Regions from separate parts of the Sporosarcina sp. So3-204 genome, predicted to be linked through region 2. Evidence: a T-box and tRNA genes for the amino acid it is inferred to sense, from the RefSeq annotation. Region 2 holds a T-box; the other regions hold tRNA genes.
The links. A T-box is a leader RNA that pairs with one kind of tRNA and senses whether it is charged. The one in region 2 lies ahead of thrS (threonine--tRNA ligase), so its partner is inferred to be a tRNA-Thr.
Positions count from the first base shown of each region.

Region 1: it encodes a tRNA-Thr, which carries the amino acid that the T-box ahead of thrS (threonine--tRNA ligase) is inferred to sense. The anticodon was not compared.
Region 3: it encodes a tRNA-Thr, which carries the amino acid that the T-box ahead of thrS (threonine--tRNA ligase) is inferred to sense. The anticodon was not compared.

Region 1 covers NZ_CM176485.1:3,051,421-3,053,656, reverse strand. The annotation lists rRNA gene AC3RV6_RS15135 (23S ribosomal RNA) at 1-35, shown strand, start outside; rRNA gene rrf (5S ribosomal RNA) at 186-301, shown strand; tRNA gene AC3RV6_RS15125 (tRNA-Asn) at 348-422, shown strand; tRNA gene AC3RV6_RS15120 (tRNA-Ser) at 427-518, shown strand; tRNA gene AC3RV6_RS15115 (tRNA-Glu) at 546-617, shown strand; tRNA gene AC3RV6_RS15110 (tRNA-Val) at 799-874, shown strand; tRNA gene AC3RV6_RS15105 (tRNA-Met) at 903-977, shown strand; tRNA gene AC3RV6_RS15100 (tRNA-Asp) at 982-1,057, shown strand; tRNA gene AC3RV6_RS15095 (tRNA-Phe) at 1,079-1,154, shown strand; tRNA gene AC3RV6_RS15090 (tRNA-Thr) at 1,177-1,252, shown strand; tRNA gene AC3RV6_RS15085 (tRNA-Tyr) at 1,376-1,460, shown strand; tRNA gene AC3RV6_RS15080 (tRNA-Trp) at 1,553-1,626, shown strand; tRNA gene AC3RV6_RS15075 (tRNA-His) at 1,645-1,720, shown strand; tRNA gene AC3RV6_RS15070 (tRNA-His) at 1,745-1,820, shown strand; tRNA gene AC3RV6_RS15065 (tRNA-Gln) at 1,830-1,901, shown strand; tRNA gene AC3RV6_RS15060 (tRNA-Gly) at 1,910-1,984, shown strand; tRNA gene AC3RV6_RS15055 (tRNA-Cys) at 1,995-2,068, shown strand; tRNA gene AC3RV6_RS15050 (tRNA-Leu) at 2,107-2,187, shown strand.
Region 2 covers NZ_CM176485.1:2,340,042-2,342,277, forward strand. The annotation lists gene thrS (threonine--tRNA ligase) at 1-1,306, opposite strand, end outside; T-box leader at 1,358-1,593, opposite strand; gene dnaI (primosomal protein DnaI) at 1,702-2,236, opposite strand, start outside.
Region 3 covers NZ_CM176485.1:2,797,057-2,799,292, forward strand. The annotation lists tRNA gene AC3RV6_RS13740 (tRNA-Ile) at 13-89, opposite strand; tRNA gene AC3RV6_RS13745 (tRNA-Met) at 97-170, opposite strand; tRNA gene AC3RV6_RS13750 (tRNA-Ala) at 203-278, opposite strand; tRNA gene AC3RV6_RS13755 (tRNA-Pro) at 290-363, opposite strand; tRNA gene AC3RV6_RS13760 (tRNA-Arg) at 385-461, opposite strand; tRNA gene AC3RV6_RS13765 (tRNA-Leu) at 482-570, opposite strand; tRNA gene AC3RV6_RS13770 (tRNA-Gly) at 582-656, opposite strand; tRNA gene AC3RV6_RS13775 (tRNA-Leu) at 666-747, opposite strand; tRNA gene AC3RV6_RS13780 (tRNA-Lys) at 784-856, opposite strand; tRNA gene AC3RV6_RS13785 (tRNA-Thr) at 862-937, opposite strand; tRNA gene AC3RV6_RS13790 (tRNA-Val) at 993-1,068, opposite strand; rRNA gene rrf (5S ribosomal RNA) at 1,139-1,254, opposite strand; rRNA gene AC3RV6_RS13800 (23S ribosomal RNA) at 1,407-2,236, opposite strand, start outside.

The DNA of each region.
Region 1 (2,236 bases), 710 kb from region 2:
GCTGACGGATACTAATTGATCGAGGACTTAACCAAATAACGTAAGAAGTAAGTGGGCTGATTCCCCTGATTTGTGAAGATTATCTGTTTTATTCAGTTTTGAGTGAATAAAAAATATTTATATTTTAATTTCGCTTGACATTTATTGTAAGTTTGTTATAATTAATCATGTTGTGTGTAAAACAGTTCAGTGGCGATAGCGAAGAGGTCACACCCGTTCCCATCTCGAACACGGTAGTTAAGCTCTTCAGCGCCGATGGTAGTTGGGGGTTTCCCCCTGCAAGAGTAGGACGTTGCTGGTCTGTTTTAAACAAATTTAATTTAATTATACAGTTTGTTATATACTATTCCGCAGTAGCTCAGTGGTAGAGCTATCGGCTGTTAACCGATCGGTCGTAGGTTCGAATCCTACCTGCGGAGCCATATTGGAGAGCTGTCCGAGTGGCCGAAGGAGCACGATTGGAAATCGTGTAGGCGGTTTACGCTGTCTCAAGGGTTCAAATCCCTTGCTCTCCGCCAAAGTCGTATCAGTTTATTATTAATTAAGGCCCCTTGGTCAAGCGGTTAAGACACCGCCCTTTCACGGCGGTATCACGGGTTCGAATCCCGTAGGGGTCATTAAGGCTTTATCAACGCGTAATCTGCGTTGAAAATAGCCTACCTTGAAGCACTAATCAAAACTAAGTTTTGTTAGTTGAGGCAGTTTTCGAGGCAATAATCGAAAATGTACTTGCCGGAAAACTTCACAAAGAAAAACATTCAAAAGGTATCTTTTGAAATGGATTTCAAATAACACCCAGGAGGATTAGCTCAGCTGGGAGAGCACCTGCCTTACAAGCAGGGGGTCGGCGGTTCGAGCCCGTCATCCTCCACCATTTTAATTAGTATTAGTTTTATTATTATCGCGGGGTGGAGCAGTGGTAGCTCGTCGGGCTCATAATCCGAAGGTCACAGGTTCAAATCCTGTCCCCGCAACCAAATAGGTCCCGTAGTGTAGCGGTTAACATGCCTGCCTGTCACGCAGGAGATCGCGGGTTCGATTCCCGTCGGGACCGCCATTTTTTTAAATAATAATATGTGGCTCAGTAGCTCAGTCGGTAGAGCAAAGGACTGAAAATCCTTGTGTCGGCGGTTCGAATCCGTCCTGAGCCACCATTTAAATACAATAAAATAAGTAGCCGGAGTAGCTCAACTGGTAGAGCAACTGACTTGTAATCAGTAGGTTGAGGGTTCAAGTCCTTTCTCCGGCACCATTTCTTATAGTATAAGCTACGCAGTAATGTGAAGCTTATCGCAGCTCTTTATAAAATTGAGAGAAGCACGAGTAGAATAATAAAGCTGACGCAGTATTATGAAGCTTATTGCAATTATAATATGGTGGGGTAGCGAAGTGGCTAAACGCGGCGGACTGTAAATCCGCTCCCTACGGGTTCGGCAGTTCGAATCTGCCCCCCACCACCAACTTTTCAAAAAACTGTTGGATAAAGTGAGAGCTTTTAAGAATTAATTTTATGTATATTATTATTAATGCTTTAATATAATATTTATATTACAGGGGTATAGTTCAATGGTAGAATAAAGGTCTCCAACACCTTCGATGTGGGTTCGAATCCTACTACCCCTGCCATTTTTATGTTTTATTATGGCGGTTGTGGCGAAGTGGTTAACGCATCGGATTGTGATTCCGACACTCGGGGGTTCAATTCCCCTCATCCGCCCCATTTAAATTAAATACTTATATTATGGCGGTTGTGGCGAAGTGGTTAACGCATCGGATTGTGATTCCGACATTCGGGGGTTCAATTCCCCTCATCCGCCCCATTAGATTTTTGGGGTATAGCCAAGCGGTAAGGCAACGGACTTTGACTCCGTTACTCGTTGGTTCGAATCCAGCTACCCCAGTAAAGTTCGCGGAAGTAGTTCAGTGGTAGAATACGACCTTGCCAAGGTCGGGGTCGCGGGTTCGAATCCCGTCTTCCGCTCCATTTAAATTATGGCGGCATAGCCAAGCGGTAAGGCATGGGTCTGCAACACCTTTACCACCGGTTCGATTCCGGTTGCCGCCTCCATATTGAACTTATTTATAAAACTAAATATATATTGTTAAGCCCGAGTGGTGGAATGGCAGACACGTCGCACTCAAAATGCGATGCCGCGAGGCGTGCCGGTTCAAGTCCGGCCTCGGGTATAGCCTGGTCTTTTCTAGTCAAGTTGAGAAAGGCCTATAGCATCTACAA
Region 2 (2,236 bases):
CAAAGTATTTTTCTTTGTCCAAAGGATCTCGATAAGACACACGGAATGAATAATCTTCAATGTTAAAGTCTTCATATACACCAACGATAAGTTTAACAACGCTTTTAAATTCTTCTTTAATTTGGTCTGGGCGAACGAAAATATGCGCATCGTTCAATGTCATCCCACGAACTCTTTGTAGTCCAGATAATGCCCCAGACATTTCATAACGATGCATTGTTCCTAATTCAGCAAGACGCAGTGGCAAGTTACGGTAGGAATGAATGCCATTTTTGTAAATCATCATATGGTGTGGACAGTTCATAGGACGCAATACAAGATCTTCATTATCCATACTCATAACCGGGAACATACCTTCTTGATAATGTTCCCAATGCCCTGAAGTCTTGTATAATTCTACGCTTCCTAAAACTGGAGTATAGACATGTTTGTAGCCAAGTCTTTCTTCTTTATCGACAATATAACGCTCAATAATTCGGCGAATTGTTGCGCCTTTTGGAAGCCACATCGGAAGTCCTTGACCAACCTTTTGTGAGTTCATGAATAAATCAAGTTCTCTACCAATTTTACGGTGATCTCGCTCTTTCGCTTCTTCAAGCATTTTTAAGTGCTTAGAAAGTTCAGCTTTTTTGAAAAATGCAGTTCCATAAATTCGTTGCAGCATTTTATTGTCGGAGTTTCCACGCCAATACGCTCCCGCAATACTAAGTAGTTTGAATTCCTTAATTTTCGCAGTCGTCGGGACGTGAACACCGCGACATAGGTCAAAAAATTCACCTTGTTCATAAATTGTCACTTGCTCGTTTTCAGGAATCGCCTCAAGTAACTCTAGCTTATATTCATCATCGATTTCTTTAAAACGCGCTTCTGCTTCTGAACGTGATAATACATGTCGGACGATTTCAATATTTTCATTCATAATTTGTTTCATTTCTTTTTCAATTAAAGGAAGATCCTCGGCCGTAATCATTTCGGGAGAATCAATATCATAATAAAAACCATTTTCAATCGCAGGACCAACTCCAAGTTTCGCACCTTTAAACAATCTTTTTACCGCTTGGGCAAGTAAATGCGCTGTACTGTGACGAAGAATTTCTAATGCCTCCGGTGAATCTGGTGTAATTATAGCAATATCACCATCTGTTTCTATCGGAGCAGAAAAATCTACTAATTGACCATTAAACTTACCCGCCAACGCATTTTTTCGTAAACCCGGACTTATAGAAGCAGCAACTTCTTCAGTTGTTGTACCTTTTGGAAATTCCTTTATTGCACCATCTGGAAATTTCAAGTTAATATTTGACATTTCAAAACACATCCCTTTTATTTTTAGACAACAAAAAAAGCCCCATCCCTGGAAAGGGACGAAGCTTTAGCTCGCGGTTCCACCCTTGTTTCTTCGTTCCAGCAGAAATAAACTGAAGCGTCGAAGCTTTACATCGACTAACGGGTCGGACCGGCATCGGTTACTAACTGTTTCACCGATGCTGCTCAGAGATGGTAATTTAAATTGTCTCACCTACAGGGCTTCCAGCCAATGACCCCGTTCTCTATCGGTAACAAATTAAATGTTATTCTCTTCAATGCATTTACGTACTATAGATGAAATTATCATACAGTAATCCGACAAATATTGCAAATTATTTTTAATCTGGAATAATTGTGGCTTTCGATTATGAATCAATAGATGACTATTTCATTCTATTTGTCTCTACGATTATTCCCATCCAATTTGACACTAGTAGAGACTGTTCGAATTCTTTCCATAAGTCGAGCTGCTTTCACCACTTCTTTATCACCGCGTTGTGAATAAGTTAAGTGATGCTCTAATTCTTCATAACTAAAGTTAGAAGTGAAAAAAGTTGGTAGTTGTTCTGCCATACGGTATTGCAAAATAGTTCCAAGAACTTCATCACGCGTCCATGCAGACATTGTTTCAGCACCGAAATCATCTAATATGAGTACTTGAGCATTTTTAACAAATTCGATTTTTTCATTCAACGTTTGATCTTGAATCGACTGTTTCATTTCACGTAAAAATTCGGGCACATAGACAGCAACTGTTTTTATACGACGTCTTGCCAACTCATTTGCCAATGCTCCAAGTATAAATGATTTGCCGATTCCAAATGGTCCATGAATATACAATCCACGTTCAGGTAAAGTTCCTGTTTTATCGAATGAATTTAAAAAATCCTTCGCTGCGCGGATTACACCCACTCTACTATCATCAAAA
Region 3 (2,236 bases), 460 kb from region 2:
TATAAATAATACTGGTGGACCTTGCAGGACTCGAACCTGCGACCGGACGGTTATGAGCCGTCTGCTCTAACCAACTGAGCTAAAGGTCCTTAAAGATGGCGGTGGAGGGAGTCGAACCCCCGACCTTACGGGTATGAACCGGACGCTCTAGCCAGCTGAGCTACACCGCCATTATAAAAATTAATTTAAAACAAATTTAAATTGGTGGAGCCTAGCGGGATCGAACCGCTGACCTCCTGCGTGCAAGGCAGGCGCTCTCCCAGCTGAGCTAAGGCCCCTTTGTTAAAGATCGGGAAGACAGGATTCGAACCTGCGACCCCTTGGTCCCAAACCAAGTGCTCTACCAAGCTGAGCTACTTCCCGATTATAAGACAAATAAAATTATGGTGCGCCCGGCAGAAGTCGAATCCACAACCTTCTGATCCGTAGTCAGACGCTCTATCCAATTGAGCTACGGGCGCATTATTACACGGTATAAATTTGGTGCCGAGAACCGGAATCGAACCGGTACGGTAGTTACCCACCGCAGGATTTTAAGTCCTGTGCGTCTGCCAGTTCCGCCACCCCGGCAAATAATTATATGGAGCGGAAGACGGGATTCGAACCCGCGACCCCGACCTTGGCAAGGTCGTATTCTACCACTGAACTACTTCCGCATATAAAAGTGCGGGTGAAGGGAGTCGAACCCCCACGCCCGAAGGCACTAGATCCTAAGTCTAGCGTGTCTGCCAGTTCCACCACACCCGCAAGATGCATTTACGACTCTTTCAAGTCATAAAATAGTGTGCCATGTAGGATTCGAACCTACGACCCTCTGATTAAAAGTCAGATGCTCTACCAACTGAGCTAATGGCACAAAAGTGGTGCCGGAGAAAGGACTTGAACCCTCAACCTACTGATTACAAGTCAGTTGCTCTACCAGTTGAGCTACTCCGGCTAAGTGAAAATACAATGAAGTTTATTTAAAACGGAATTCTATGTTTTAAAAAAATTGGTGGAGGATGACGGGCTCGAACCGCCGACCCCCTGCTTGTAAGGCAGGTGCTCTCCCAGCTGAGCTAATCCTCCTGGGTATAATTTAGAAATTATAAACATCTGTATCATTTTAAGAGTTATTACTATGTAATGAATATTACAAGCATGGCAACGTCCTACTCTTGCAGGGGGAAACCCCCAACTACCATCGGCGCTGAAGAGCTTAACTACCGTGTTCGAGATGAGAACGGGTGTGACCTCTTCGCTATCGCCACCATACTTATATTGTCTTTTTAAGACCTTATTCATCATACCACACTTAGCATAAATTGCAAGTACTAACTGAAAGAAAAAAATTATTCTTTCAAAACTGAATAAAACAGATAATTATTACAAATCAGGGGAATCAGCCCACTTGCTTCTTACGTTATTTGGTTAAGTCCTCGATCAATTAGTATCCGTCAGCTACATACGTCGCCGTACTTACACCCCGGACCTATCAACCTCATCATCTCTGAGGGATCTTACTTACTTGCGTAATGGGAAATCTCATCTCGAGGGGGGCTTCATGCTTAGATGCTTTCAGCATTTATCCCGTCCACACGTAGCTACCCAGCTATGCCTTTGGCAAGACAACTGGTACACCAGCGGTGTGTCCATCCCGGTCCTCTCGTACTAAGGACAGCTCCTCTCAAATTTCCTGCGCCCGCGACGGATAGGGACCGAACTGTCTCACGACGTTCTGAACCCAGCTCGCGTACCGCTTTAATGGGCGAACAGCCCAACCCTTGGGACCGACTACAGCCCCAGGATGCGATGAGCCGACATCGAGGTGCCAAACCTCCCCGTCGATGTGGACTCTTGGGGGAGATAAGCCTGTTATCCCCGGGGTAGCTTTTATCCGTTGAGCGATGGCCCTTCCATGCGGAACCACCGGATCACTAAGCCCGTCTTTCGACCCTGCTCGACTTGTAGGTCTCGCAGTTAAGCTCCCTTATGCCTTTGCACTCTGCGAATGATGTCCAACCATTCTGAGGGAACCTTTGGGCGCCTCCGTTACTCTTTAGGAGGCGACCGCCCCAGTCAAACTGTCCACCTGACACTGTCTCCTGCCCCGATAAGGGGCATGGGTTAGAAGTCCAATACAATCAGGGTAGTATCCCACCAACGCCTCCTCCGAAGCTAGCGCTCCGGATTCTAAGGCTCCTACCTATCCTGTACAGATTGCATCAGAATTCAATATCAGGTTACAGTAAAGCTC